DNA from 2 places in the Streptomyces sp. NPDC085866 genome. Region 2 is predicted to be linked to the other one. Evidence: riboswitches for the same ligand, from Rfam matches in the RefSeq annotation. Region 2 holds a riboswitch; the other holds the start of a gene.
What was found. A riboswitch is a leader RNA that binds a small molecule or an ion and turns the genes downstream of it on or off. The one in region 2 is predicted to bind ZMP and ZTP.
Positions count from the first base shown of each region.

Region 1: linked by a shared signal. The riboswitch ahead of ACIF83_RS20755 (bifunctional 5,10-methylenetetrahydrofolate dehydrogenase/5,10-methenyltetrahydrofolate cyclohydrolase) and the one ahead of ACIF83_RS26950 (glycine hydroxymethyltransferase) in region 2 are both predicted to bind ZMP and ZTP.

Region 1 is NZ_JBITSQ010000007.1:488,148-499,195, reverse strand. It holds gene ACIF83_RS20760 (CU044_5270 family protein) at 1-596, shown strand, start outside; gene ACIF83_RS20755 (bifunctional 5,10-methylenetetrahydrofolate dehydrogenase/5,10-methenyltetrahydrofolate cyclohydrolase) at 597-1,445, opposite strand; ZMP/ZTP riboswitch at 1,471-1,551, opposite strand; gene ACIF83_RS20750 (hypothetical protein) at 1,579-2,418, opposite strand; gene ACIF83_RS20745 (MarR family winged helix-turn-helix transcriptional regulator) at 2,479-3,024, shown strand; gene ACIF83_RS20740 (nuclear transport factor 2 family protein) at 3,049-3,414, opposite strand; gene ACIF83_RS20735 (hypothetical protein) at 3,585-3,890, shown strand; gene ACIF83_RS20730 (S-(hydroxymethyl)mycothiol dehydrogenase) at 4,062-5,150, shown strand; gene ACIF83_RS20725 (MBL fold metallo-hydrolase) at 5,150-5,779, shown strand; gene ACIF83_RS20720 (SDR family oxidoreductase) at 5,946-6,860, shown strand; gene ACIF83_RS20715 (SDR family NAD(P)-dependent oxidoreductase) at 6,892-7,680, shown strand; gene ACIF83_RS20710 (pyridoxal phosphate-dependent decarboxylase family protein) at 7,685-9,076, opposite strand; gene ACIF83_RS20705 (PLP-dependent aminotransferase family protein) at 9,138-10,535, shown strand; gene ACIF83_RS20700 (L,D-transpeptidase family protein) at 10,711-11,048, shown strand, end outside.
Region 2 is NZ_JBITSQ010000010.1:354,560-365,607, forward strand. It holds gene ACIF83_RS26900 (ABC transporter permease) at 1-669, shown strand, start outside; gene ACIF83_RS26905 (ABC transporter substrate-binding protein) at 671-1,636, shown strand; gene ACIF83_RS26910 (isocitrate lyase/phosphoenolpyruvate mutase family protein) at 1,643-2,365, opposite strand; gene ACIF83_RS26915 (carboxymuconolactone decarboxylase family protein) at 2,362-2,832, opposite strand; gene ACIF83_RS26920 (carboxymuconolactone decarboxylase family protein) at 2,829-3,329, opposite strand; gene ACIF83_RS26925 (PLP-dependent aminotransferase family protein) at 3,377-4,765, shown strand; gene ACIF83_RS26930 (DMT family transporter) at 4,847-5,674, opposite strand; gene ACIF83_RS26935 (hypothetical protein) at 5,795-6,148, shown strand; gene ACIF83_RS26940 (glutathionylspermidine synthase family protein) at 6,163-7,347, shown strand; gene rocD (ornithine--oxo-acid transaminase) at 7,358-8,563, opposite strand; ZMP/ZTP riboswitch at 8,666-8,757, shown strand; gene ACIF83_RS26950 (glycine hydroxymethyltransferase) at 8,790-10,238, shown strand; gene trpS (tryptophan--tRNA ligase) at 10,354-11,048, shown strand, end outside.

The sequences.
Region 1 (11,048 bases), on a different contig from region 2:
ACCCCGTCACCCTCCCCGAGGAGCGGGTGGTGCGCTGGCGGGCGGACGACAGCCACACCGAACTGGTCGTGGCGACCGACCCGCGCAGGCCGGGCCGCCCTGTCCTCACCGACGAGGGAGACGTCCCGCACGAGGTGGCGGACGGCCATGTGATCAGCCGGACCACTTATCCGCCGATGTGGAGCGACGTCCCGCCCGCGGGAACCCCGCCGCACACCGCGGCGCCTCTGCGGGCCTACCTCACCGAGATCGTCCGGCCCGAGATCAACCGCAGCAAGGCCCCGCTGAGCACGACCGAACTGTTCGACGCCGTCGGGGAACTGCTCGACCACTGGACCCTGGGTGCCCGCGAGTCGGCGGCCCTCGTCCGGCTGTTCGCACAGGCCGAGGGGCTGCGGCCGGCCGGCGAGGTGACCGACCGCCTGGGCCGCCCCGGCCACGCGTACGTGTACGACACGGGGAGCGTGCGCCACATGCTGATCCTGGAACCGCGCACCGGCGCGGTGCTCGGCATGGAGACCACCTTCACCCGGGCCGAGCCCGAGTACCGGGTCGAGGCCGGGGACGTCATGGAGTACCGCGCCTGGATGCGCTGATCACACGCCGAGCTGCCGGGCGGCGGCGTCGACCGTCTGTTCCAGCAGCGTGGCGATCGTCATCGGGCCGACACCGCCGGGCACCGGCGTGATCAGCGAGGCCCGCTCCACGGCCGAGTCGAAGTCGACGTCGCCGACGTTCCCCGCGTTGTAGCCCGCGTCGACGACGACCGCGCCCGGCTTGATGTCCTGGCCCCGGACGAGACGCGGCCGGCCCACGGCGGCGACCACGATGTCCGCCTCGCGGACCGCGGCCGACAGGTCCCGGGTGCGCGAGTGGCAGTAGGTGACGGTCGCGTCCCGGGCCAGGAGCAGCATGCCCATCGGCTTGCCGAGGATCGCGCTGCGGCCCACCACCACGGCCCGCTTCCCGGCCGGGTCGACGTCGTACTCGTCGAGCAGCCGGATGATGCCGCCGGGCGTGCAGGAGACGAAGCCCGGCAGGCCGAAGCTCATCGTGGCGAACGAGGCGAAGGTGACGCCGTCGACGTCCTTCTCCGGAGCGATCGCCTCGAACGCGGCCCGCTCGTCGATGTGGTCGCCCATCGGGTGCTGGAGCAGGATGCCGTGCACGGTCGGATCGGCCGACAGCTCCCGCAGGGTGCCGACGAGTTCGGCGGTGGTCGTGGCGGCGGGCAGCGCCACGTGCCGGGACTCGATGCCGGCCTTGCGGCAGCGGTTCTGCTTCATGCGGACGTAGGTGACGGACGCCGGGTCCTCGCCGACCAGCACCGTGGCCAGACAGGGCGCGCTGCCCGTCCGCTCGGTGAGGTCGGCGGCCTTCTTCGCGGTCTCCTCGACGCTGCGGCGGGCGAGGGCGGTGCCGTCCATGAGTCGGGCCTGTGTCATCTGCGCACTCCTGAGCTGGGTTGACCTTGATCGCCCAGGCGCGCGGCATGCTCCACGGGCCGCTCCCCGGTGGTACTCCACCTCAGCGCCAGTCACGGCCCGCCCACAGCCTAACCGAGAGTGCGGGCGGCGCTCAGTCCGCGTCCGCGGACCCCGGTGCCGTGGGATCCGCCCCGGCGAGGAAGGCGTCCGCCTGGGCGGCCAGCCGGTCCGCGCCGATCGCCCCGGCCCAGCGGACGATCTCCGCCGCCAGCGCGACGGCGCCCGCCTCGTCGCCCGCGTCCCGGGCCAGCACGGCCAGCAGCAACTGCTGGGAGAGGGTGCCCGGCACCGTGCCGGCCCGGGCGCCCAGAGCAGTGGCCCGTCGCCAGCGCTCCCCGGCCCGCTCGCCGTCACCGGCGTCGTGGTCGTGGTCGCCGAGATGCCGCAGCGCCTCGCGGGCCAGCAGACCGTCCGCGCCGGCCTCCCCGGCGCGCAGCGCTGCCGTGTAGTGTCCGGCGGCGGCCGCCCGCTCGGCGAAGTGGTTCTCCGTGATCAGCCCCCGGTACATCGCCGCCCAGCCCCGCCGCACCTCGTCCGGGGCGCTGCCGTGCAGCTCCCGCGCCCGGTCGAGGAGGGCGGCGAGCGCCTCGGGGTCCTTGCCGTCCGGGCCGATGCGCAGGGTGCCGTCGACCAGGAGCAGCCGGCCGTAGGTGTGCCTGAGCCGCAGGAAGCCGGTGTCCCAGTCGCCGTCCGGGAACTCCTTCTCCGCCGCCTCGAGCCGCTCGGCCGCGGTGTCCGTCCCCGCGAACCAGTCGCGGTCCAGGGCGACTTCGGCTGCGGCCCGGGTGATCCGCGCGCGAGCGGCGGGGTCGTCGGTGGCGGCCGCGTCGAGCAGTCGAGCGGCCCGCTCCCAGCGGCCGGCGACGCTCAACTCGCGTGTGGCATCGAGGAGTTCTTCGATGTCAACGCATGTGTGGGTTGCAGAGGTCATGCCGGGCAAGGTAGTTGGGCAGAAAATGATCCACAAGAAAACCACTGCGGGAGGCAGACAATGCAGGACTCGGTGGACCGGCACGTGGCCGTCTGGGCGCGCGAGCTGGACTGGCTGGACCCGGTCAAGGAGGCGATCATCGCGAGGCTGGCGATCCTCGGCCGGCACACCGCCCAGGCCCGCCGGGACGTGCTTGACTCCGACGGCCTCAAGTACTGGCAGTACAAGGTGCTGTTGATGCTGCGCAGGTCCGGGCCGCCGTACGAGTCGAGTCCCTCACTGCTCGCCGACCGGCTCGGCCTGACCCGGGGTGCGCTGTCGGCGCGGCTGGGGGCCGTCGAGGAGGCCGGGCTGATCACCCGTACCCACGAGACCGGCGACCGCCGGCGGGTGCGGGTACGGCTCACCGACGCCGGGCACGCCGCGTTCGAGGCACATGCGGCAGCGGAGGGCGCGGGTGAGGGTGTGCTGCTCGCAGCACTGACCGAAGAAGAGCGGCGGACGCTTGCAGACCTGCTGCGGAAACTGGTCCTGGCAGCCGAGAGCGGGGACGCGCCCGGCCCAGCGTCGCCCGGGTCGAGAAGGTCCAGGTCAGCCGGGAGGTGACCTGGACCCTCGCGACCTTCCTCCCTACTCGTCCCATGCCTGGATCAGGATCTGTTCGGCGATCTTGCCGTCACGCAGGGTGACCATGGACTCGGCGAGGACACGGGTGCCGTCCCCGTACTCGCAGGACTCGGAGAAGGCGGCCCGGTCGCCCTGGATGACGCACTGGTCCAGCTTGTGCGTCATGTCGCGGCTGTAGACGTCGTCGAGCAGCTCGGCTATCTCGCGCCGACCGTGCAGGATCTTGGGATGGCTGGGCTGGGTGTTGCGGTCGATGATGCGGATCTCGGCGTCGTCCGCGTAGAGGGCGAGCAGAGTGTTCCCGGTGTTCCCTTCTATGCCTCGGCGCAGTGTCTCGGTGTCGAAGGCGGAGCCTGTCGCAGCGCCCATGGTGACCTCCTTAAGCGCCCATGGCCCGGCGGGAACAGGCCGCACGGGCCCCACCTCCGAGACTCCTCCGCCCCGGCGGCAACGGCAAGCGCAGCCGAGGCGGTCCGCCTGACGGGTGAGCGGCGACCGGGGGCCGTGTCCGGGTGGGGCCCGCCGCCGTTGCTGAGGACATGATCTCAACACGACGTATCGTCGCCGCCGTCGGTCTGGCCGTCGGCGTCACGGGCCTCGCCGCGCCGCTGGCGAACGCGGCCGACGCGAGCGCACCGAACACCGGGCAGATCAACCCGATGACCACGCTTGACTCGCTCGCCGTCAGCGACATCCCCGCGGAGCACAGGACCGAGCTCCCGCGGGTCTCGGACCAGCTCCGCCCGCTGAACCAGGTCAGCGAACTGCAGCGGCTGAACGAACTGCACCAGCTCACCGACCTCGTCGCGCCCGTGACCGGTCTGCTGCCCGCCGTCCAGGCCTGAGCCCCCCACGCACCCGAGGGCCGTCCTGCCCGGGACGGCCCTCACCGCTGTCCGTCCGGACCGCGTGGCGACGGCCGAAAGATCCACTGCCGCCGTCGTGGTCCATGCCGTCGGCGGGCCCTCGCGCGTAGGGTCGGCTCCGAAGGCACATCGAGGAAAAGGGGCCAGGCCATGGCGCAGGAAGTACGCGGCGTGATCGCACCGGGGAAGGACGAACCCGTACGGGTCGAGACGATCGTGGTCCCGGACCCGGGGCCCGGCGAAGCCGTCGTACGCGTCCAGGCCTGCGGTGTCTGTCACACCGATCTGCACTACAAACAGGGGGGCATCTCGGACGAGTTCCCCTTCCTGCTCGGCCACGAGGCCGCCGGCGTGGTGGAGTCGGTCGGCGAGGGTGTCACCGACGTGGCGCCCGGCGACTTCGTCGTCCTCAACTGGCGTGCCGTGTGCGGCAATTGCCGGGCCTGTCTGCGCGGCCGCCCCTGGTACTGCTTCAACACCCACAATGCGAAGCAGAAGATGACCCTCGCCGCCACCGGGCAGGAACTCTCCCCGGCGCTCGGCATCGGCGCCTTCGCCGAGAAGACGCTGGTGGCGGCCGGACAGTGCACCAAGGTCGACCCGGCCGTCTCCCCGGCCGTGGCCGGGCTGCTCGGCTGCGGGGTGATGGCCGGCATCGGCGCCGCCATCAACACCGGAGGCGTCGGCCGCGGCGACTCGGTCGCCGTCATCGGCTGCGGCGGCGTCGGTGACGCGGCCGTCGCCGGGGCGAACCTCGCCGGCGCGGCCCGGATCATCGCCGTGGACATCGACGACCGCAAGCTGGAGAAGGCCCGCACGCTGGGGGCCACCCACACGGTCAACTCCAAGGAGACCGACCCGGTCGAGGCCGTCCGGGAGCTGACCGGCGGCTTCGGCGCCGACGTCGTCATCGAGGCGGTCGGCCGGCCCGAGACGTACAAGCAGGCCTTCTACGCCCGCGACCTGGCCGGTACCGTCGTCCTCGTCGGCGTCCCCACCCCCGAGATGAAGCTCGAACTGCCGCTGCTGGACGTCTTCGGGCGCGGCGGCGCGCTCAAGTCCAGCTGGTACGGCGACTGCCTGCCCTCCCGGGACTTCCCGATGCTGATCGACCTGCACCTCCAGGACCGCCTGCCGCTGGACGCGTTCGTCACCGAGACCATCCGACTCGACGAGGTGGAGAAGGCGTTCGACCGGATGCACCAGGGCGACGTGCTGCGCTCGGTGGTGGTGCTGTGATGGGCGCCCGCATCGAACGCCTCGTCACCTCAGGCCAGTTCACCCTCGACGGCGGCACCTGGGACGTGGAGAACAACGTGTGGATCGTCGGCGACGACCACGAGGTGGTCGTCATCGACGCGGCCCACGACGCCGAGGCCATCGCCCGCGCCGTCGGCGACCGCCGGCTCACCGCCATCCTGTGCACCCACGCCCACAACGACCACATCGACGCGGCTCCCGCCCTCGCCGACCTCACCGGCGCCACCATCTGGCTCCACCCGGACGACCTGCCGCTGTGGAAGCTCACCCACCCCTACCGCGACCCCGACCGTCATCTCGACGACGGCCAGGTCATCGAGGCCGCCGGCGCCGACCTGACCGTCCTGCACACTCCGGGCCACGCCCCCGGCGCCGTCTGCCTGTACGACCCCGGGCTCGGTGTCGTCTTCAGCGGCGACACCCTCTTCCAGGGCGGCCCCGGTGCCACGGGACGCTCGTACTCCCACTTCCCGACGATCATCGAGTCCATCCGCGACCGGCTCCTCACCCTCCCGCCGGAGACCAAGGTCCTCACCGGACACGGCGACTCCACCACGATCGGCGCCGAGGCACCCCACCTGGAGGAGTGGATCGAACGCGGGCACTGAGCGGGACTTCGGGTACGAGTCGACCCAGGGCCGCCGGCTCTGGGTCGTCAGCGGTCACGAGGACCTGGGCGAAAAGCTGCGCCGCTGAGAAAAGGCGACAGGAGATGTCCGGCTTTCCCGGGAGAGTGGACGACGAGCGAGAGTCGTACCGCACGGGAGGTCGGACATGTCAGGGCCGCTGGAAGGCAAAGTAGCGCTGGTCGCAGGGGCGACCCGGGGCGCGGGACGGGGCATCGCCGTGGAACTCGGCGCGGCCGGCGCCACCGTCTACGTCACCGGACGCAGCACCCGCGCCCACCGCTCCGAGTACGACCGCCCCGAGACCATCGAGGACACCGCCGACCTCGTCTCGGCGGCCGGCGGACAAGGCGTCGCCGTCCCCGTCGATCACCTGGACCGGTCCGCGGTACGGGCCCTCGTGGACCGTATCGCGGACGAACAGGGCCGCCTCGACCTCCTCGTCAACGACATCTGGGGCGGCGAGAAACTCTTCGAGTGGGACACACCGGTGTGGGAGCACGACCTCGACAACGGGCTCCGGCTGCTCCGGCTCGCCGTCGAAACGCACGCCGTCACCAGCCACTTCGCGCTGCCGCTCCTGCTGCGCCACCCGGGCGGCCTGGTCGTGGAGGTCACCGACGGCACCGCCGAGTACAACCGCGACACCTACCGCGTGAACCTCTTCTACGACCTCGCCAAGGCCTCCGTGCTGCGCATGGCCTTCGCACTCGGCCACGAACTCGGCCCGCGCGGCGCCACCGCCCTCGCGCTGACCCCCGGCTGGCTGCGCTCGGAGATCATGCTCGACGCCTTCGGTGTACGCGAGGACAACTGGCGCGACGCCCTGGGCCGCGAACCGCACTTCGCCATCTCCGAGACCCCCCGCTTCGTCGGCCGCGCCGTCGCCGCGCTGGCCGGCGATCCCGAGGTGGCCCGCTTCAACGGGCAGTCCCTCTCCAGCGGCGGCCTCGCCCGGCAGTACGGGTTCACCGACCTCGACGGCAGTCGTCCCGACGCCTGGCGGTACCTGGTCGAGGTGCAGGACCCGGGCAAGCCGGCGGACGTGACCGGATACCGGTGAAACCGGGCCCGTACGGCCCTACGGTCACCCCATGACCGATCTCAAGCGCTTCGCAGGACAGGGAGTTCTCGTCACGGGCGCCGCCCGCGGCATCGGCGCCGCCACCGCCCGGCGGCTCGCCGAGGAGGGCGGCCGGGTGCTCGTGACCGACCGGGACGGGACCGAGGCGGAGCGGACCGCTGCCGCGCTGCGCCGACTCGGCCTGACCGTCGAGGCGTTGGCGTGCGACGTGGGGGACCGGGACTCCGTCGAGGCGGCCGTGGCCCATGCCGTGGCCGCCTTCGGCTCGCTCGGCGTGCTGGTCAACTGCGCCGCCCACTGCACCCCGGACGTCCCCCTCTTCGAGAACGAACCCGACGAGGCGTGGGCCCGGGACCTCGACATCACCCTCACCGGCGCCTACCGCTGCTGCCGCGCCGCCCTGCCCCACCTCGCCGCCTCCGGACACGGCGCCATCGTGAGCGTCGGCTCCGTCAACGGCCTGCAGGACTTCGGCAACCACGCCTACAGCGCCGCCAAGGCCGGCCTGGGCTCCCTCACCCGGACCCTCGCCGGACACGCGGCCGCCCGGGGTGTCCGGGTGAACCTCGTGGCGCCGGGCACGATCCGCACCTCGGCCTGGGAAGGACGCGACGACGAACTCGACGCCGTCCGCGGCCTGTACCCGCTCGGCCGGGTCGGTGAAGCGGACGACATCGCGGCCGCGGTCGCCTTCCTCGCCTCCAGCGACGCCGCCTGGATCACCGGCACCACGCTGGTGGTCGACGGCGGCCTGACCGCCGTACAGACCGGGTTCCGCACCGCCCTCGAACAGTCCTGAGCCGTCAGCCGGAAGCCGCCGCGAACACGTCCAGGACCCGGCGGATGTCGTCCTCGGTGGTGCGCCAGTTGCTGAACGCGGCCCGCAGCGCGGGCACCCCGCCGTACACGGTGGGCGTCACGAACGCCTCCCCGGAGTCGGCGACCGCCCGCGCCAGCGCGGCCACCCGCTCCTGGGCGGGCTCCTCGCCGGCGAGCGTGAAGCATACGACGTTGAGCCGGACCGGGGCCAGCAGGCGCAGGCCCGGCAGGGCGTCGACGCCCTCGCCCAGCCGGCGGGCGAGGGCCACGTTCCGCTCGACGATCTCGCGGTGCCCGGCCCGGCCGTAGGCCACCAGGGAGAACCAGGCCGGCAGGGCGCGCAGCCGCCGGGAGTTCTCCGGGGTGAGGTGCAGGAAGTCGGGCTCTCCGGTGGGCAGGCCCAGGTACGGCGAGGCGTTGTGGAACACGGCCACCTGGAGGTCGCGGCGGCGGGTGAACTGGACGGCCGCGTCATAGGGCACGTTGAGCCACTTGTGCAGGTCCACGCAGACCGAGTCGGCCGCGTCCAGCCCGTCGACCAGAGCGGCGTACTCGGGGGAGAGGGCGGCGAAGCCGCCGAACGCGGCGTCCACGTGCAGCCAGAAGTCGTGGCGCTCCTTCAGCGCGGCGATCGCCCGCAGGTCGTCGAAGTCGACGGTGTCGACGGTCCCCGCGTTCGCGACGACGATCGCGGGCCGCCCGCCCAGGCCCGCCAGCGCCGTCTCCAGCGCGGCCACGTCCACGGCCTCCCGATTGCCCGCCAACAGCGGCACCCGCCGCAGCCGGTCCCGGCCGATGCCCAGCACCGACAGGGCCTTGACCACGCTGGAGTGCGGACTGCCGGAGAGCACGTCGACCGGGCCGAGCGCGGCGGCCCCCGCCCGGGAGACGTCCACCCCGAGCCGCTCGCCGAGCCACTCGCGGGCGATCGCCAGCCCGACCGTGTTGGACACCGTCGCCCCGGTCACGAACGCCCCGCTGTGCGCCTCGCCCAGCCCGAACAGCTCGCGCAGCCACGCCACGGTCTCCCGTTCCAGCTCCGCCGCCCAGGAGCCGACCGACCCGGACACGTTCTGGTCGAACGCGGAGGTCAGCCAGTCCCCGGCGACCGACGCGGGGGTCGCGCCGCCGGTGACGAAGCCCAGGTAGCGGGGCCCGGCCGAGCCGGACAGGCCCGGCGCCCACCGCTCGGCGAACCGCGCAAGGGCGCCCGTGCCGCCTGCGCCCTCGTCCGGGAGGGGCGCACGCCCGGGCGGCCGACCGGGTGCGGTGACCGGCCGCTCGGCCAGGCCCGCCACCTCACCGGCGGCGAAGTCACGGGCGGACTGCAGGAGTTCGGGAAGCCGGGAGAGATCGTCGGCGAGTGTCGGGTGCATGAGCCGCAGCGTAGGCCCGACGCGTGCCGCACGACTGGTCCACTTGAGGGAAACTGGACCAGTGGACACAGGTTTCGTCGCCGCGCTCGGTGACTGGCGTGCCCGGCCCGGCCCCCGCGCCGGCTCCCTCGCCACGGCGGTGCGTGAGGCGGTCGTCGACGGGCGGCTCCCGGCCGGCTCCCGGCTGCCCTCGGAGCGGGAACTCGCCCGTACCCTGCACCTGAGCCGGGGCACCGTCGTGGCCGCGCTGACCCTGCTGCGCGACGACGGCTGGCTCGCCACCCGGCACGGCAGCGGCAGCGTCGTCCGCCTGCCCGTCCGGCTCACCGAGCGCACCACGCCCTGGTCCCAGGACCGGGGCGGCGCCCCCGACGCCGACCTCGACCTCACCCTCGCCGTCACCGCCGCACCCCACGAGGCCTTCCGGACCGCCCTCGCCCGCGCCGCCGAACGCAGCGCCGCCCTGTTCGTCGACTCCGGCGTCACCGGCGCGGGCCTGCCCCGCCTGCGTGAACTGCTCGCCGACCGCTACACCCGCGCCGGCCTCGCCACCCGCCCCGAGCAGATCCTCGTCACCGCGGGCGCCCAGGCCGCCCTCACCCTGCTCCTCGACCACCTGCACACCGACCGCCGGTCACCCGTCGTCGTGGAGAACCCCACCTACCCCGGTGCCCTCGCCGTCCTGCGCGCCCGCCGCACCCGCCTGCTGGCCGTCCCCGTCACGGCACCCGAGGGCTGGGACACCGCCCGCCTCACGGACGCCGTACGCCGCCACGGTCCCCGACTCGCCTACCTGATGCCCGACTTCCACAACCCGACCGGCGCCCACATGGACGCAGCGACGCGCCGTACGATCGCCTCCCTCGCCGACCGGTTCGGACTGACCGTCCTCGCCGACGAGACGATGCGCGACCTGGACCTGAGGACCCCGCCCGGCACCGAACCCCACCTCGCCGGGGCCCGGGTGATCCAGATCGGCTCGGCGAGCAAGACCCTGTGGAGCGGCCTCAGGGTCGGCTGGATCAGGGCGGGCGCGGACCTCGTACGACAGCTGCGGCTGAGCCCGCTCCAGGCCCAGCTCTCCCCGCCCCCGCTGGAGCAGCTCGTCGCCGCCGAACTCCTCGGCACTCCGCTCCCGGACCTCCTCGCCGACCGCCGCGACCGGCTCCGCGCCCAGCGCGACCACCTCGCCGGCCTGCTCACCGCGACCGGATGGACGTACACCGTCCCGGACGGCGGCCTCACCCTGTGGCTGCGCCTCGGCGCGGGCACGAGCGCCACCGACCTCGCGGCCCGGGCCGCCGCACGCGGGCTCGCCGTCACCCCCGGCCCGCACTTCGCCGCCGACCGCACCACCCTCACCCGGCACCTGCGCCTGCCGTTCACGGCGACGGAGGAGACGCTGACGCGAGCGGTGGGCCTCTTGCGCGCGTGTTCGGGGAGCCCCGAAACCGCCTGACCCGGCCTCCGCGCAGCGACGAAGCGGCGACGAAGTTCACCGTTCCGTCACAGCGTGGCCGGAACTACAACCGTCGGCTCGGGCGGCAGGTCTAGTAGGCCGAGAGCACGGGAATCCGAAGGGGACCACCCGGGGGAGGCCCTGGGAACACAGGGGAGAAGGGGAAGGGGTCGACATGGGGGACATACGCAGACGAGGTGTCGTCGCGCTCGGCGTCACCGCACTGGTGGCGCCGCTCACGCTCGCCTTCACCGCGGCACCGGCCCAGGCCGCGAGCTGCACCACGCAGGCGGGGCCGTACCAGAAGCAGGTGGAGAAGTTCCTCGGCCGCCCGGTCGACGGAAAGCAGTCCTCCGCCGACTGCAAGGCCATCCAGGCGTTCCAGAACAAGCACGGCATCACACCCGCCATCGGCTACGCCGGGCCCGTCACCTGGGGCGTGATGGACCTGATGAACAAGCAGAAGGCCGTCGGGAGCAACCCGAACAAGGACGGCAAGTGCCCGGTGAACAA
Region 2 (11,048 bases):
GCCGCACCGGCCTGGCTGATCGGCACCTGGCGCAGCGCACTGACCGCCGTCCTCGCGATGGCCGGGATCGGTGTGCTCGGGGTGTGGGAGCCCTCGCTCGACACCCTGTCGCAGGTGCTCGCCGCCGTCGCGGTCACCCTCGTCCTCGGCTTCGCCACCGGTGTCGCCGCCGCCCGCAGCGACCGTGTCGAACGGGCGCTGCGCCCGGTCCTGGACGTCTTCCAGACCATGCCGCAGTTCGTGTACCTGATCCCGGTCGTCGCCCTGTTCGGCGTCGGCCGCGCGCCCGCCGTCGCCGCGGCCGTCGTGTACGCCCTCCCGGCCGTCGTCCGGATCACCGCGCAGGGCCTGCGCCAGGTCGACCCGGCCGCGCTGGAGTCGGCGCGCTCGCTCGGCGCGACCGGCCGCCAGCAGCTGTGGCAGATCCAGCTCCCGCTCGCCCGGCGGTCGTTGCTGCTCGCCGCCAACCAGGGTGTGGTCCTGGTTCTCGCCGTCGTCATCATCGGCGGTCTGGTCGGCGGTGGCGCCCTCGGCTACGACGTCGCCTTCGGCCTCGCCCAGGGCGACCTGGCGACCGGCCTGGTCGCCGGCGCGGCCATCGTCTGCCTGGGTCTGATGCTCGACCGGGTGACCCAGCCGACCGAACGCCGCGCGAAGAAGGGAGCGTGACATGCGATTCCGTACGACTGTCCCCGTCGGCATCCCTGTCGCTGTCGCCGTCCTCGGACTGACCACCGGCTGCGGCGCCGCCGACATGACCAAGCAGGCGTCCCCGTTCGCGAACGCCCGGGGCGCGAAGACGGTCACCCTGTCCGTGCAGTCCTGGGTGGGTGCGCAGTCCAACGTGGCCGTCGCCCAGTACCTCCTCGAACACAAGCTGGGCTACCGCGTCGACACCGTCCAGGTGGACGAGGTGCCCGCGTGGGACGCGCTCAGCCAGGGCCGGGTCGACGCCATCCTGGAGGACTGGGGCCACCCGGACCAGGAGAAGCGGTACGTCACCGACAAGAAGACGATCGCCCGCGGCGGCGACCTCGGGGTGACCGGGCACATCGGCTGGTTCGTCCCGACGTACCTGGCCGAGCAGCACCCGGACATCACCGACTGGAAGAACCTCGACAAGTACGCCCCGCTCTTCCGCACCGCGGAGAGCGGCGGCAAGGGCCAGCTGATGGACGGCTCCCCGTCCTACGTCACCAATGACAAGGCCCTGGTGAACAACCTGAAGCTGGACTACCAGGTCGTCTTCGCCGGTTCCGAGGCGGCCCAGATCACCCAGATGAAGCAGTTCGCCAAGGAGAAGAAGCCCTTCCTGACCTACTGGTACACACCCCAGTGGCTGTTCAAGAAGGTCCCCATGACCGAGGTGAAGCTGCCGCCGTACAAGGAGGGCTGTGACGCGGACGCGGCCAAGGTCGCCTGCGCCTACCCGCACACCCCCCTGCAGAAGTACCTCAACGCGGACTTCGCCAGGTCCGGCGGCGAGGCGGCGGCCTTCCTGAAGAAGTTCCGGTGGACGACCGAGGACCAGAACGAGGTCTCCCTGATGATCGCCGACCAGAAGCTCTCGCCCGAGGAGGCGGCGAAGAAGTGGGTGGACAGCCACCCCTCCGTGTGGAAGAAGTGGCTGCCCTGAACCGCCCTACTTCGCCAGGCCGCCGACGATCTCGCGGAGCGCCAGGGCGGCGCGCCGCTGGAGGCCCGGCCCGAACGTGACGCGGGTGGCCCCGAGTTCGCCGAGCACGGCGGGCGAGGGGCCCTCGCCGTCCAGCCGGGCCACCATGTTGAGCGGGCCCTGGATCCCGGCCCGCAGCAGGGGCAGCACGTCCACCGGAGCGAGGATCGGATACACGCAGTCCGCGCCCGCGGCCACGTAGGACGCGGCCCGCTCGATGGCCCGTTCGGGATCCCCGTCGCCGTGCAGGAAGGTGTCGACGCGGGCGTTGACGAAAAGCCGGTCGGCGGCGGCCGAGCGGACCTCGGCGAGGTACTCGGCGTGCTCGTGCGGGTCCTTGAGGACACCCCCGTTGGAGTCCTCGAGGTTGCACCCCACGACGCCCGCCTCCAGCAGCCGCTCGACCAGCTCCTTCGGCGCGAGCCCGTACCCACCCTCGACGTCCGCCGAGACCGGCACGTCCACCGCCCGCACGATCCGGGCCACCGCCGCGAACATCTCGTCGGCCGGGGTCGCCCCGTCCGCATGGCCGAGGGAGGCGGCCACCCCCGCGCTCGGCGTGGCCAGCGCCGGGAACCCGGCCTCGGCACACACCCGGGCGCTCGCCGCGTCCCAGGGGCCGGGCAGGACCAGCGGATCGCCCTGGGCGCGCTTGCGGTGCAGGGTGCGGAACACGTCCACCTTGCTCATGGCTGGTAACCCCCTGGCGGAACACGGCGGCTGACCATGAGACGGTTCCAGCCGTTGATGACGGTGATCAGGCCGATGAGATGGGCGAGTTCGGCCTCACCGAAGTGCTTGGCGGCGGTGTCGTACACCTCGTCCGGCACGAAGCCTCCCCCAGACATCGTCCGGGAGGTGCCCCCAGTCAGAACGGTGACCGCCTCGGTCAGTGCCAGCGCGGCCCGCTCCCGCTCGCTGTACTGGTCCTCGGCCTCCTCCCAGGCGTCCAGCAGCTGGACGCGGTCCTCCGACTCGCCGTTCTTCCGGGCCACCCGGAGGTGCATGTCGAGGCAGAACGCGCAGTGGTTGAGCTGCGAGGCGCGGATCATGACCAGCTCGGCGAGGACCGGATCGCCGAGCCCCTTCTTCGCGGCCGCGCTCAGCGCCGACATGGCCAGGCCGACCTCCCGGTCCAGCAGCTGGGTACGGCTCACCTGTACTGCCCCGGCCGGTAGTGGCCCGGGGTCATCCGGGTGGTCACGCCGAACCGGTTCCACGCGTTGATCACCGTGATCGCGGCGATCAGCCGGGCCAGCTCCGCCTCCTCGAAGTGCGCGGCCACCCGGTCGTACACCTCGTCCGGCACGAAGCCGTCGGTCAGGACGGTGACCGCCTCGGTCAGCTCCAGTGCCGCCAGCTCCTTCTCGGTGTAGAAGTGCCGCGACTCCTCCCACGCGCTGAGCTGCACGATCCGCTCCACGCTCTCGCCGGCGGCGAGAGCGTCCTTGGTGTGCATGTCGAGGCAGAACGCGCAGTGGTTGAGCTGCGAGGCGCGGATCTTCACCAGCTCGTACAGCGCCGGGTCGAGGCCCTGCTTCGCGGCCGTGTCCAGGCGGATCATCGCCTTGTAGACCTCGGGCGCGTGCTCGGCCCAGCTGAGCCGTGGGGCCTGTTCGGTGGCGTACTCGACGGTTTCCTCTGCAGTGCTCATGGCTTCGACCCTAGGAGCGGGGATGCCCAGGGGTATGGTCCATTTCCATGGCGAATTCATGGGCCACTCTGGGGGTCGACCTGCACCTGGAACCGGCCGGTTCCAGCGGGCTGCGCCGCGGTCTGACCGACGCGCTGCGGGACGCCGTCCGCACCGGCCGCCTCGCCCCCGGCACCCGGCTGCCGTCCTCCCGCAGCCTCGCCGCCGACCTGGACATCGCCCGCAACACCGTCGCCGAGGCCTACGCCGACCTGGTCGCCGAGGGCTGGCTCACCGCCCGCCAGGGCTCCGGGACCCGGGTGGCGGAGCGCATCGTCGTCCCGCCGGCCGACACCGCACCCCGGCGCCGCGAACCCGGCCGTCCCGCCTACAGCCTCGTCCCCGGCACCCCCGACCTCGCCGCCTTCCCGCGCACCGAGTGGCTCAAGGCCGCCCGCCGCGCGCTGGCCACCGCGCCCTTCGACGCCCTCGGCTACGGCGACCCGCGCGGCCGCCCCGAACTGCGCACCGCCCTCGCCGGCTACCTCGCCCGCGCCCGCGGCGTCCGCACCGACCCGGACACGATCGTGATCACCGCGGGCTTCTCGCACGCCCTGCGCATCCTCGGGGCGCTGCTGCGGGCGCGCGGGGTGCGGACCGTCGCGGTGGAGTCGTACGGGCTCGACGTCCACTGGGGGCTGCTGAGGGGCGCGGGACTCGCGACACCCGCACTGCCCTACGACGAACTGGGCACCGACACGGGCGCGTTGAGCGACGAGGGTGCGGTACTCGTCACCCCCGCCCACCAGTTCCCGATGGGCATGCCCCTGCACCCCGACCGGCGGACCGCCGTCGTGGAGTGGGCGCGGCGGACCGGCGGGCTGGTCCTGGAGGACGACTACGACGGCGAGTTCCGCTACGACCGCCAGCCCGTCGGCGCCCTCCAGGGCCTCGACCCCGACCGGGTCGTCTACCTCGGCACCGCCAGCAAGTCCCTCGCCCCCGGCCTGCGCCTCGGCTGGATGGCGCTGCCGCCGTCCCTGGTGGAGGGGGCGGCTGCGGCCAAGGGCCTTGTCGACACCTGCGGAGTGCTGGACCAGTTGACGCTGGCCGAATTCCTCACCTCGGGCGCCTACGACCGCCATGTCCGCTCCGCCCGTCTGCGCTACCGGCGCCGCCGCGACGCCCTCGCCGCCGCCGTCGCCGACCGCGCACCCGAAGTCCGGGTCACCGGGATCGCGGCCGGCCTGCACGCCGTGCTGCGGCTGCCGCCCGGCACCGAGCAGTCGGTGATCCAGGCGGCGACCTGGCAGGGTCTGGCCCTGCACGGGCTCGCCTTCCACCGGCACGAGCAGGCGGTCGCCGAGCCGCTGGACGCGCTGGTGGTGGGGTACGGGACGCCGCCGGACAGCGCGTGGGCGGGAGCGTTGGAGGCGTTGTGCAGGGTGTTGCCGTGAAGAGCGGCCGCGCCGGGTCAGGCACCGCCGGACAGCGCCGCGGTGGTCGCTCGCCGTCGCGGCGGATGTGAAGAGACGGCGTCAGGTTTCCTCGGCCGTCACAGGCGCCTCACCGAACCGGGCCAAGGCCAGCGCCCCCGCCACCGCCACCGCGAACCCGAGCGCCGCCAGCCAGGTCAGGCCCTCCCTGGTGCGGTCGCCGAGCCAGATCACGCCGATGGCCGCCGGGCCGATCGTCTCGCCGATGACCATGCCGGCCGTCGCCGTCGTCACCGAGCCGCGCTGCAGGGCGGAGGTCAGCAGCATGAAGGCGGCGCCGCCGCCGATCAGGAGGGCGTAGGCCGCCGGGTTGGTGAGCAGGTCGGCCGGCCGCAGCGAGTCGATCAGGCGGACCGAAACCTCCACGACCCCGAATCCGAAACCCGCCCCCAGGCCCAGTACCAGCGCCCGCATGCGCCCGGTCAGCCGCCCGCCCAGCAGCGCGAGCACCAGCATGCCGACGGCCGTCGCGAGCATGGCCCACTTCAGGGTGTCCGACCCCTGCTGGTCCCCCTCCGGGCCGGACGCCAGCCCCAGGATCGCGAGCCCGAGGCAGACCACGCCCACCGCGCCCCACTCCGTGCCGCTCAGCCGCACCCGCAGCAGCCGCGCCGCGACCACCGCGGTCACCGCCAGACTCGACGCCAGTGCCGCGCTGACCGCGTAGATCGGAATCGAGCGCAGCGCGGCGATCTGGAAGAGGAAGCCGAGACCGTCCAGCGCGAGACCGGCCAAGTACCGCCACTGCCTGAGCGCCCGCAGCAGCAGTGCCGCCTCGCCGCCCCCGCCCGTACCGGCCTGCCTCGCGGCGACCGCCTGCAACACCGTCGCCGTACCGAAGCAGACCGCGGCTGCCAGGGCACACACCATTCCAAAGAGCACGAAGCGACTCTAGGCGAGGGGCGAAGCGGCAACCCGCCTTCCTGCCCACTCTCACCAGTCTCTAGGCTGACCGCCGAAAACAGGCCAGCCGACGGGGGAGACACCAGCATGGACACCGCACGCCGACGCCTTCGCTCGGGAACCGTCCTCCTCGGCGGCATGGGCCTGCTCGCCACGGCCCTGACCGCCTGCTCCTCCGCCCCGGACAAGCGCTGCGTCGACCGCGACAGCTACCGGCTGGCCAAGGGCTACAAGATCGTCTCCGACAAGAACTGCAAGTCCACCAAGGCCTTCGTCAACGGCGCCTGGTACTACGGCGGCAAGAAGAAGGGCTCCTGGGTGAACGGCGGCTCCTTCACCAAGCCGAGCAAGGGCTCCGGCTCGCATTCCAGCTCGGGCGGCTCGTACGGCGGCGTGCACCGCGGCGGCTTCGGCGGCGGCCACGGCAGCTCCGGCGGCTGACGAGGAAACGCCGCATGGAACGCCGTACGACCACCCCCCGCCCCGGCTGGCAGCAGACCGTCGAGGAGCAGGGTCTCGTCTACCCCCTGACCCGCCACCCCGACGGCTCGCTGCGCCCCTACTGGGACGAGAGCGCCTACTACGTCTTCACCCTGGACGAGGTCGAGGCGCTGGAGGAGACCGTCGAGGAACTGCACCGCATGTGCCTCGCGGCCGCCGGGCACATCGTGGCCGAGGGCCGCCTCGCCGACCTCGGTATCACCGACCCGCGCGTCGCCGAGGCCGTCACCGAGGCCTGGCGGCGCCGCGCCGAACTCCCCTCCGTCTACGGCCGCTTCGACCTCCGCTACGACGGCACCGGCCCGGCGAAGCTCCTCGAGTACAACGCCGACACCCCGACCTCCCTGGTCGAGGCCGCCTCCCCCCAGTGGTTCTGGATGGAGGAACGCTTCCCCGGCGCCGACCAGTGGAACTCCCTGCACGAGCGCCTGGTCGACGCCTGGCGCAAGCAGGCCGCGCTGCTCCCGCCGGGCAGCCCCCTGCACTTCGCGCACTCCTCCGCCGACGAACTCGGCGAGGACCTGATGACGGTCGCCTACCTGAAGGAGACCGCCGAACAGGCCGGCCTCGCCACCGACTGGATCTCCATGGAGGAGATCGGCTGGGACACCCTCTCCGGCCGCTTCGTGGACAACGGGCTCCGCTTCATCCGCAGCATCTTCAAGCTCTATCCGTGGGAGTGGCTCACCACCGACGCCTTCGCAGGGCACGTCCTCGACACCCTGGACAACGGCGGCGGCACCGGCAGCACCCTGTGGATCGAACCCGCCTGGAAGATGCTCCTGAGCAACAAGGCCCTGCTGGCGATCCTCTGGGAGCTGTACCCCGGCCACCCGAATCTGCTGCCCGCCTACCTGGACGGCCCGCGCGAGCTCGCCGGGTCGACGGGCTATGTCGCCAAGCCGCTGCTCGGCCGCGAGGGCGCGGGCGTGACCGTCCACGAGCCCGGCGCCCCGGCCGTCGCCCGGGACGAGCCCTGCTGCTACCAGCAGCTCGCCCCGCTGCCCGCCTTCGACGGCAACCACCTCGTCCTCGGCGCCTGGGTCGTCCGCGACGAGCCGGCCGGCCTCGGCCTGCGCGAGTCCTCGGGCCTGATCACCGACGAGTACGCCCGCTTCCTGCCGCACGTGATCCTGTAGGCCCTGTCGTCTAGCCGGCCAGCACCGCCCGTAGCTGTTCGAGCCCCCAGTCCAGGTCCTCCTTGCTGATCACCAACGGCGGCGCGATCCGGATCGTCGCACCGTGGGTGTCCTTCACCAGGACACCCCGGTCCATCAGCCGCTCGGACACCTGCCGGCCCGTTCCGACCCTCGGCGCGATGTCGACCCCGGCCCACAGCCCGCGCCCACGCACCGCCGTCACCCTGCCGGTGCCGAGCAGGGCGCCAAGCTCCCGGTGCAGATGCTCGCCGAGCTCGGCGGACCGCGCCTGGTACTCGCCCGTCCGCAGCATCGCGATCACCTCCAGCGCCACCGCGCAGGCCAGCGGGTTCCCGCCGAACGTCGACCCGTGCTCACCCGGCCGGAACACCCCGAGCACCTCGCTGCTCGACACCACCGCCGACACCGGCAGGATCCCGCCGCCGAGCGCCTTCCCCAGCACGTACACATCCGGTACGACCCCCTCGTGCTCGCATGCGAACGTCCGCCCGGTCCGGCCCAGCCCCGACTGGATCTCGTCCGCGACGAACAGCACGTCCCGCTGCCGGGTCAGCTCCCGGACCGCCGGCAGATAACCGGCCGGCGGGACGATCACCCCCGACTCGCCCTGGATCGGTTCGAGCAGTACCGCGACCGTGTTCTCGGTGAGCGCCGCCCGCATCGCGGTCAGGTCGCCGTACGGCACGATCTGGAAGCCCGGCGTGTACGGCCCGAAGTCCGCCCGCGCCTCGGGGTCGGTGGAGAAGCTGATGACCGTCGTCGTACGGCCGTGGAAGTTGCCGCTCGCGACCACGATCTTCGCCATCTCGGCGGGCACCCCCTTGATCCGGTACCCCCACTTCCGGGCGGTCTTCACCGCGGTCTCCACCGCCTCGACGCCGGTGTTCATCGGCAGCACCATCTCCATGCCGCACAGATGGGCCAGCTGCTCGCAGAACGCGGCGAACCGGTCGTGGTGGAACGCCCGCGACGTCAGCGTCACCCGCTCCAGCTGCGCCTTGGCCGCCTCCACCAGCCGCGGGTGGCCGTGCCCGAAGTTCAGCGCCGAGTACCCGGCCAGCAGGTCGAGGTAGCGCCGCCCCTCGATATCCGTCATCCAGGCCCCCTCCGCGGTGGCCACGACCACCGGCAGCGGGTGGTAGTTGTGCGCGCTGTGGGCGTCGGCGGCGGCGATGAGCGTCTCCGTAGCGTTCACGGGAACTCCAGAGGGCCAGAGAGTCGGGATGCATCCCCTTTCTTATCCTCGCTCGCATGGTGGACGCGGGAACTGCACGATCCGACGCGCCCGGTAGGCTGATCAGCGGGCCGTGACTGGCGCGCTAGGGATGGGACCGACCATCGGGGAGCGGCCCGAGCGGGAAAAGAGTGCCGTGCGCCTGGGCCGAACGTGAACGCTGTACGCACGCCGTCCGGAGGTCCCCATGCCAGAGCAGCCCCTGTCGACCGAGTCCATCGCCTTCCGTGCCGCCCTCGACGTGATCCGTGCCGTCGAGCCGCGGGTCGCCGACGCCATCGGCCAGGAGGTGACCGACCAGCGCGAGATGCTGAAGCTGATCGCCTCCGAGAACTACGCCTCGCCGGCCACCCTGCTGGCGATGGGCAACTGGTTCAGCGACAAGTACGCCGAGGGCACCATCGGCCGCCGCTTCTACGCCGGCTGCCGCAACGTCGACACGGTGGAGTCCCTGGCCGCCGAGCACGCCAAGGCGCTCTTCGGCGCCCGGCACGCCTACGTCCAGCCGCACTCCGGCATCGACGCCAACCTCGTCGCCTTCTGGGCCGTGCTCGCGGACCGCGTGGAGGTCCCGTTCCTGGAGAAGACCGGCGTCCGTCAGGTCAACGACCTCTCCGAGGCCGACTGGGCCGAGCTCCGCCAGGCCTTCGGCAACCAGCGCATGCTCGGCATGTCCCTGGACGCCGGCGGCCATCTCACCCACGGCTTCCGCCCGAACATCTCGGGCAAGATGTTCGACCAGCGCTCCTACGGCACCGACCCGGCCACGGGCCTGATCGACTACGAGGCGCTGCGCGCCCAGGCCCGCGAGTTCAAGCCGCTGATCATCGTCGCCGGCTACTCGGCGTACCCCCGTCTGGTGAACTTCCGCGTCATGCGCGAGATCGCCGACGAGGTCGGCGCGACCCTGATGGTCGACATGGCCCACTTCGCGGGTCTGGTCGCCGGCAAGGTCCTGACCGGCGACTTCGACCCGGTCCCGCACGCCCAGATCGTCACCACGACCACCCACAAGTCCCTGCGCGGCCCGCGCGGCGGCATGGTCCTGTGCGACGACTCCCTGAAGGACCAGGTCGACCGCGGCTGCCCGATGGTGCTCGGCGGCCCGCTCCCGCACGTCATGGCCGCGAAGGCCGTCGCCTTCGCCGAGGCCCGTCAGCCCTCCTTCCAGGACTACGCCCAGCGCATCGTCGACAACTCGCGCGCCCTCGCCGAGGGCCTGATGAAGCGTGGCGCCACCCTGGTCACCGGCGGCACGGACAACCACCTCAACCTGATCGACGTGGCCACCTCCTACGGCCTCACCGGCCGCCAGGCCGAGGCGGCCCTCCTCGACTCCGGCATCGTCACCAACCGCAACGCCATCCCGGCCGACCCGAACGGCGCCTGGTACACCTCCGGCATCCGCATCGGCACCCCCGCCCTGACCACCCGGGGCCTCGGCACGGCGGAGATGGACGAGGTGGCGGGCCTGATCGACCGAGTCCTGACGACGACGGAGCAGGGCACCACCAAGTCGGGGGCCCCGTCCAAGGCCGCCCACGTCCTGGACCCGAAGATCGCGGACGAGATCGCCCAGCGGGCGACGGACCTGGTGGCGGGCTTCCCGCTGTACCCGGAAGTCGACCTGGGCTGAAGCGCCCCGTAAGGGGCGCGGGGAACTGCGCGCGCAACCACGGACGGCCCGCAGTCCCCCGCGCCCCGAAAGCACCTCCCACCTCGGGCCGATGCCGCCCTCAGCCGATGAGAGAATGGGCAACATGGCCTCTGCTGACCGACCCCGCGTGCTCTCCGGCATCCAGCCCACCGCCGGCTCGTTCCACCTCGGCAACTACCTCGGCGCCGTCCGTCAGTGGGTGGCCCTGCAGGAGTCCCACGACGCCTTCTACATGGTCGTCGACCTGCACGCGATCACGGTCCCGCAGGACCCGAAGGACCTGCGCGCCAACACCCGCCTGGCCGCGGCCCAGCTGCTGGCCGCCGGTCTCGACCCCGACCGCTGCACCCTCTTCGTGCAGAGCCACGTGCCCGAGCACGCCCAGCTCGCCTGGATCATGAACTGCCTCACCGGCTTCGGCGAGGCCAGCCGGATGACCCAGTTCAAGGACAAGTCCGCCAAGCAGGGCGCCGAGCGGGCCTCCGTCGGCCTGTTCACGTACCCGATCCTGCAGGTCGCGGACATCCTCCTGTACCAGGCCAACGAGGTGCCGGTGGGCGAGGACCAGCGCCAGCACATCGAGCTGACCCGCGACCTCGCCGAGCGTTTCAACGGCCGGTTCGGCGACACGTTCACGATCCCGTCGCCGTACATCCTCAAGGAGACGGCGAAGATCTACGACCTTCAGGACCCGTCGATCAAGATGAGCAAGTCGGCGTCCACGCCGAAGGGCCTGATCAACCTGCTCGACGAGCCGAAGGCGACGGCCAAGAAGGTCAAGAGCGCCGT